Regions from separate parts of the Butyricicoccus porcorum genome, predicted to be linked through region 1. Evidence: predicted binding sites of a transcription regulator. Region 1 holds the regulator's gene; the other holds the start of a gene.

Region 1 (3,409 bases):
GATTGCACGTCATGCTTACGGCGACGTATACAAGGGCTCTGAGATGAAGATTCCGGGCCCGGGCAAAGTTGAGCTGGTTTATACCGCTGAAGATGGCAGCGAGACCCGCGAGCTGGTACACAACTTTGCAGGCTCCGGCATTGTACAGGGCATGCACAACCTGACCTCCTCCATCGAGAGCTTTGCGAGAAGCTGTTTCAACTTTGCAGTTGATACAAAGCAGAATCTGTGGTTTGCAACCAAGGACACCATTTCCAAGAAGTATGACCACACGTTTAAGGACATCTTCCAGGAAATCTATGACACCGAGTACAAGGAGAAGTTCGAGGAGCTCGGTCTGGAATATTTCTACACTCTGATCGACGATGCCGTTGCCCGCGTCATTCGCTCCAACGGCGGCTACATCTGGGCGTGCAAGAACTACGACGGCGACGTCATGAGCGACATGCTCGCAACTGCATACGGCTCCCTGTCCATGATGACCTCTGTTCTGGTTTCCCCGAAGGGCGTCTATGAATATGAGGCAGCGCATGGCACCGTACAGCGCCATTATTACAAGCACCTGAAGGGCGAGGAAACCTCGACCAATTCCATCGCAACCATCTTTGCCTGGACGGGCGCACTGCGCAAGCGCGGCGAGCTGGACGGCCTGCCGGAATTGTCTGCATTTGCTGACAAGCTCGAAAAGGCTTGCATTGACACCGTAGAATCTGGTAAGATGACAAAAGACCTCGCGCTGATTACCACGCTCGAGGATGTCACCCCACTCAATACGGAAGGCTTCATCAAGGCTGTTCGTGAAACTCTGGAAGCCTCCCTTTGATTAATAAAGGAACTCAGGAGGATTATCCGTGGAAAACGCAAAGCATGTATCCAAGGCAGTCATAAGCCGTCTGCCGCGCTATTACCGCACACTTCGCCAGCTGGCAAATGAAGGAGTCGGACGAATTTCGTCCAAGGATCTGGCAGCGCAGATGGATTTGACTGCGTCGCAGATCCGGCAGGATCTGAGCTGCTTCGGTGGCTTCGGTCAGCAGGGCTACGGATACAGTGTGGACAAGCTGATTGTCGAGCTGGAACGCATTCTCGGCGTCGCCGGCAGTCAGCGCGCCATCCTGCTGGGGGTGGGCAATCTCGGCCGCGCCCTGCTTCGCAATTTTGACTTTTCTTTCTGCGGCGTCCGCCCAATTGCAGCATTTGACACAGCTGCGGAGGTCATTGGCCGCGATTTCCGCGGCATTCCGGTGCATGCGCTGCATGACCTGGAGCTGTTCTGTGAGCGTGAGCGTCCGGATATCGCGGTGCTGTGCGTTCCGGCCGACCAGGCACAGTTGGTCTCCGAGCGCCTGGTGCGCTGTGGTGTGCGCGGCATCTGGAATTTCTCCAATGTGTCGCTGCGTCAGGATCATCTCGGCGTTCCGGTGGAAAATGTGCATTTTTCCGATTCACTGATGAAGCTGTGTTATCACATGAAGGCGACGGATCCGTTTGAGTTCGGCGAATAACACGGGAAACAGATACAGCCCGTTCCGCTTTGGCGGGGCGGGCTGATCTTTTTGGAAAAAACTTCGCTTTGCCTGCACCTCCGGCCTGTCCACCCAATACTATGAGAATGAAATTATGAAACAGGAGGAATTTGTTATGTGCAACAATTCGTGTGGCTTCGGCGGTTTTGACTGCTGCTGGATTATCATCCTGATCCTGATCTTCTGCTGCGGCGGCGGTTCGTTCGGCTGGGGCGGCAATGGCGGCTGCAATGGCGGCAATTCCTGTGACTGCTGCTAAGAGATTTCCGTTTTTCACGCGGATGGCAGCGCATGGCGTTGCATCCCGTGGGGGAATGTGTTAAAATAAAAAGAAAAAAGTAACAGGAGAGATCATATATGGCAAAAACGCCGTTCCGTGAAGAAAAACCGTACCGCAAGTGGCACCGCATCGCATTTTATGTGCTGATGGCAGGAATTGCCATGATCGTCATCTCATGCGTGATCTGTTTTGCAACGCAGGATGCAAACAACCTGATTGCAAACCGTCTGGGCTATGCTGCCATTCTCTGTGTGGTTGTATTTTATGCCATCAACATGGTCAAATGGCGCTGCCCGAACTGCCATAAGCCGCTGCCGCTGATCGGCCCGGTGCTCGAATGCCGGTACTGCAAACGTTCGTTTATGGACAGCAAGGGAAATCAGGTCTGGTAAGGCACTTCTGAAAACGGAAAATGCGGTATGGCTTCGGCTGTACCGCATTTTTTTGTACTCCTGCAAAAAATGTTCCTTGACTTTTTGCCACAGCATGTGCGAAAATAAAGATACCGTGTAGCACAAAGATGTATTTGGTTATCGCAAAGCGTGTAATATCCGAGTTCGGATATTATGCGCTTTTTTCTTTGCATGCAAGGCGGGGATTCACATTATATTGCGCATTGTGCGCAGGAGGAGATACATATGCCGAAGACAAAGACACAGGGCATCATTTTCGGGCTGATTATGTCGTATGCGATGGCATACGGCATGGAGGTCTACAACATCGCTATCAAGATGGGCTTTAACCTGTCGGCGGGCGGATTCAGCAACATGACCGACATCGTGTTCTGGGAGGCGTTTAAGGAAGCGCTGTACATGGGCGTGTTCGTCTTTCTGTTTTCCAATCTGTGGGGCAATCGACTGGGCGCCCGGTTTATGGCACGCCACTGCAATCCGGAGACAGACAACCCGTATTTCTGTCAGCTGATGCGGCAGGCAGGTACGGTCGCTGTGATGTGCCCGACCATGAGCATGGTTGCATCCATTTTGTTCAATCTCATTCTCGGCGGTGCGCCGATTGTTCAGTTGCCCGCCATTTGGGTCGGCACATTCCTGAAAAATTTCCCGATGGCGTTTTTCTGGAACATGTTTGCGGCAGCGCCGTTCACGCACTGGCTGTTCGGAAAGCTGTTCCCCAACAATCACTGATCTTTTTCCTCAGACCGCAGGTAACACGACCTGCGGTCATCTTTTTTGTACAGGGGTCAGAAGCCCCATGCGACAGGCGTCGGGATATACCGCCAGCAGGCGGGAGACGCCCAGGCCGCGCAGCAGGCGCGCCTTGGTGCGCAGCGTATCCGCGTCGTCGAACAGGACGAAATGTGCATGGTCTCCGTCGGAATAGGTGAAATATTTTGCGCACAGCTCGCGGGAGAAAAAAACTGTGGAACCGGTGCGGTGCAGCAGCTTTTGAAATTCCTCAGGCGACAGTGGCGTGCCGTTCGGATTGGCACAGGGGAGGGGAAAATCCGCACACGAGCAAACCAGCTGTGCGGCGATGCGCCCGCGCCCGAAGCGTCGGAGCAGCTCAGAAAAACGCCCCTCGAGACTGCCGCCGGAAATCGCTGTGTCCGCGATGGCGCAGGCGTTTGGTGCATATTCCGCGA
Region 2 (3,409 bases), 350 kb from region 1:
CAGCTGGCCAGGGCTGGCGCGGTACCCCGGGCTCCGGCGGCGACCACTTCGCACATGAAGGCATGGTCAAGCGCGTTGTCGGCGGCCACTGGGATCGTGCCCCCGGACTGGGCGCACTCGCTCTTGAGAACAAGATCGAAGCTTATAACCTGCCGCAGGGTGTTATCACCCATATGTACCGCGATATCGCTGCACATAATCTCGGCACCATCACTCATGTCGGCCTGTATACCTTCGCTGACCCGCGCAACGGCGGCGGCAAGCTGAACGACTGCACCAAGGAAGACCTCGTCAAGCTGATCGAGATCGAAGGCCAGGAGCGCCTGCTCTACAAGACCTTCCCGATCGACGTTGTCCTGCTGCGTGCTTCCTACTGCGACGAGCGCGGCAACTGCACCGTACACAGAGAAGTTGGCCCGCTGGACGTCACCGCCATGGCTCAGGCCTGCAAGAACAGCGGCGGTAAGGTTATCGTTCAGGTTGAGAAGATTGTAGCTGCCGGTTCCCTCGATCCGAAGCTGGTCAAGATTCCGGGCATCTACGTTGACGCCGTTGTCATCGGTACCGAAGAGGACAACATGCAGTGCATCGGCGTACCGTACGACGGCTCCGCTGCCGGCGAGTACACCATCCCGCTGGATTCCATCCCGACCATTCCGCTGAATCAGCGCAAGGTTGTTGCGCGCCGTGCTGCTATGGAGCTGCCGAACGATGCAATCGTCAACCTCGGCACCGGTATGCCGGAGCAGATTTCCAATGTTGCGGCTGAAGAAGGTATCGCGGATAAGATGACCCTGACCGTAGAGGCTGGCCCGATCGGCGGCATCCCGCTGGCTGGCCCGCAGTTCGGCGCGTGCTCCAACGCAGAAGCCATTCTGGAGCACAACGTACAGTTCGACTTCTATCAGGGCGGCGGCCTGGATATCGCATTCCTCGGTCTGGCTGAAACCGCTCCGAACGGTGACCTGAACGTATCCAAGTTCGGCACCCGTCTGGCAGGCTGCGGCGGCTTCATCGACATCACCCAGAACGCAAAGAAGGTCTGCTACTGTGGCACCTTCACCGCAAAGGGCCTGAAGGTCAAGGTCGGCGACGGCAAGATCGAAATCGTGCAGGAAGGCGAAAAGAAGAAGTTCGTCAAGGAAGTTGAGCACATCACCTTCTCCGGCATCTATGCGAACAAGGTTCATCAGCCGGTTCTGTACATCACCGAGCGCGCTGTCTTCGAGCTGCGTCCGGAGGGCGTTACCCTGATTGAGATCGCACCGGGCATCGACCTGCAGACCCAGATCCTCGACCAGATGGAATTTGTACCGCAGATCGCTTATCAGGAAGACGGCACCATCAAGCTGATGGACGAGCGTATCTTCCGCGATGAGCCGATGGGCCTCGCAAACGATTGATTGCTGATCAAATAACGCATAACACATGGGTATCTAATTGTTAGTTTTTTAACACTTTCAACTTTTTCACGCTTTTTTTGCGGAAAATACTTGTGAAATATGGCGTTATGATGTACAATAGCAAAGGGTTCAGGGAGAAACACCACTCTATCCTCCCTTATCCTATTGTTATATAACTATCCATTCCTGTAGTGAGAAAAAGGAGAATAGGGCAAATGAATGTGTATATTTGCAGTGCAAAGAGAACCCCGATCGGTTCCTACGGCAAGAGTCTGAAGGATGTTCCGGCTGTTACGCTCGGCGTTACCGCTGCCAAGGCTGCGATTGAGCAGTCCGGCGTTGACGTTGCTGCCATCGATGAGACCATCACCGGCTGCGTCCTCCAGGGCGGTCTGGGTCAGAACATCGGCCGTCAGATCATGGTTGGCGCAGGTCTGCCGATCACCACTCCGGCAATCACCATCAATAAGGTTTGTGCATCCTCCATGCGCGCAATGAGCCTCGCAGCTCAGATCATCAAGTCCGGCGACGACCAGTGCATCATGGCTGGCGGCGCTGAGTCCATGTCCGGTGCACCGTATTATGCAAACAAGGTTCGCTGGGGCGCTCGTATGAACGACATCCAGATGGTCGACCTGATGGTACACGACGGCGTTTGGGATATCTTCAACGGCTACCACATGGGCATCACTGCGGAAAACGTTGCAGAGCAGTACGGCATCACCCGTGAGATGCAGGACGAGCTGGCTTGCGCTTCCCAGGCAAAGGCTGTTGCAGCAATCAAGGCTGGCAAGTTCAAGGACGAGATCGTTCCGGTAGAAGTAAAGCAGAAGAAGAAGACCTTCCTGTTCGACACCGACGAGCATCCGCGTGAGGGCACGACGATGGAGACCCTCGCTGGTCTGCGCCCGGCATTCAAGAAGGACGGCACGGTAACCGCAGGCAACGCTTCCGGCATCAACGATGCAGGCGCTTGCATGATTATCGCTTCTGAGGACTTCGTAAAGGCACACGGCTTGAAGCCGATGGCGAAGATCCGTTCCTACGGTTCTGTCGGCTGCGATCCGTCCATCATGGGCATCGGCCCGATCGAGTCCACCCGTCAGGCACTGTCCCGCGCTGGCCTCACCGTTGCTGATCTCGACCTGATCGAGTCCAACGAAGCATTCGCAGCACAGGCTTGCGCAGTCAACAACACCCTTGGCTTCGACATGGACAAGGTCAATGTAAACGGCGGCGCAATCGCTCTGGGCCATCCGATCGGCGCAGCAGGCTGCCGTATCTCCACCACCCTGCTGTACGAAATGATTAAGCGCGATGCTACCATCGGCCTGGCTACCATGTGCATCGGCGGCGGCATGGGCGAAGCAATCATCCTCGAGCGCGACGAGCTCTGCAAGTAAGCATTATACATTCCACGACATTTTCGAGAGCGGGAAGGCGGAGCATCCGTCTTCCCCTCCTCCCGTGACACAGACATAAAAGGAGATCTTTTACCAATGACTGACGTAAAGGTAGAGAAAAAGGGTAACGTAGCAGTTGTTACCATCGATCATATGCAGGCAATGAACGCCCTGAGCACCGACATGTATGCACAGCTGGAGGAGGCATTCGACTCCGTTGCAGCGATGGAAGACGTTTATGCCGTTGTCCTGACCGGTTCCTCCCGTGTCAACAAGAAGGGCAAGACCGTTCAGTCCTTCGTAGCAGGCGCTGACATCTCCCAGATGTCCACCATGACCGTTGCAGAAGGCAAAGCATTCGGCAACGACTCCAACCGTGTATGCTGGAAGATCGAGAACTTCAAGCGCCCGGTTATCGCTGCAATCAACGGCTTCTGCCTCGGCGGCGGCTGCGAGCTGGCTATGTCCTGCGACATCCGTCTGGCTTCCGCAAACGCTTGCTTCGGTCAGCCTGAGGTTGGTCTGGGCATCACCCCGGGCTGCGGCGGCACCCAGAGACTTGCTCGCCTCGTAGGTCTCGGCAAGGCAAAGGAAATGCTGTAC

What was found. The regulator Rex, encoded in region 1, represses fermentation and respiration genes when NADH is low (regulators of the CRP and FNR family bind a similar motif). The targets are predictions, from matches to a motif close to ATTGTTAANNNNTTAACAAT.
Region 2: ACLM7Z_RS05675 (acetyl-CoA C-acetyltransferase) is a predicted target of Rex. The motif match lies at 1,440-1,459, and genes of this name have one in related genera.

Annotation. Positions count from the first base shown of each region.
Region 1 covers NZ_CP178353.1:1,532,608-1,536,016, forward strand. The annotation lists gene ACLM7Z_RS07460 (NADP-dependent isocitrate dehydrogenase) at 1-823, shown strand, start outside; gene ACLM7Z_RS07465 (redox-sensing transcriptional repressor Rex) at 852-1,505, shown strand; gene ACLM7Z_RS07470 (hypothetical protein) at 1,642-1,785, shown strand; gene ACLM7Z_RS07475 (DUF2614 family zinc ribbon-containing protein) at 1,884-2,198, shown strand; gene ACLM7Z_RS07480 (hypothetical protein) at 2,445-2,951, shown strand; gene ACLM7Z_RS07485 (hypothetical protein) at 2,988-3,409, opposite strand, start outside.
Region 2 covers NZ_CP178353.1:1,185,630-1,189,038, reverse strand. The annotation lists gene ACLM7Z_RS05680 (acyl CoA:acetate/3-ketoacid CoA transferase) at 1-1,403, shown strand, start outside; gene ACLM7Z_RS05675 (acetyl-CoA C-acetyltransferase) at 1,619-2,806, shown strand; gene ACLM7Z_RS05670 (enoyl-CoA hydratase-related protein) at 2,903-3,409, shown strand, end outside.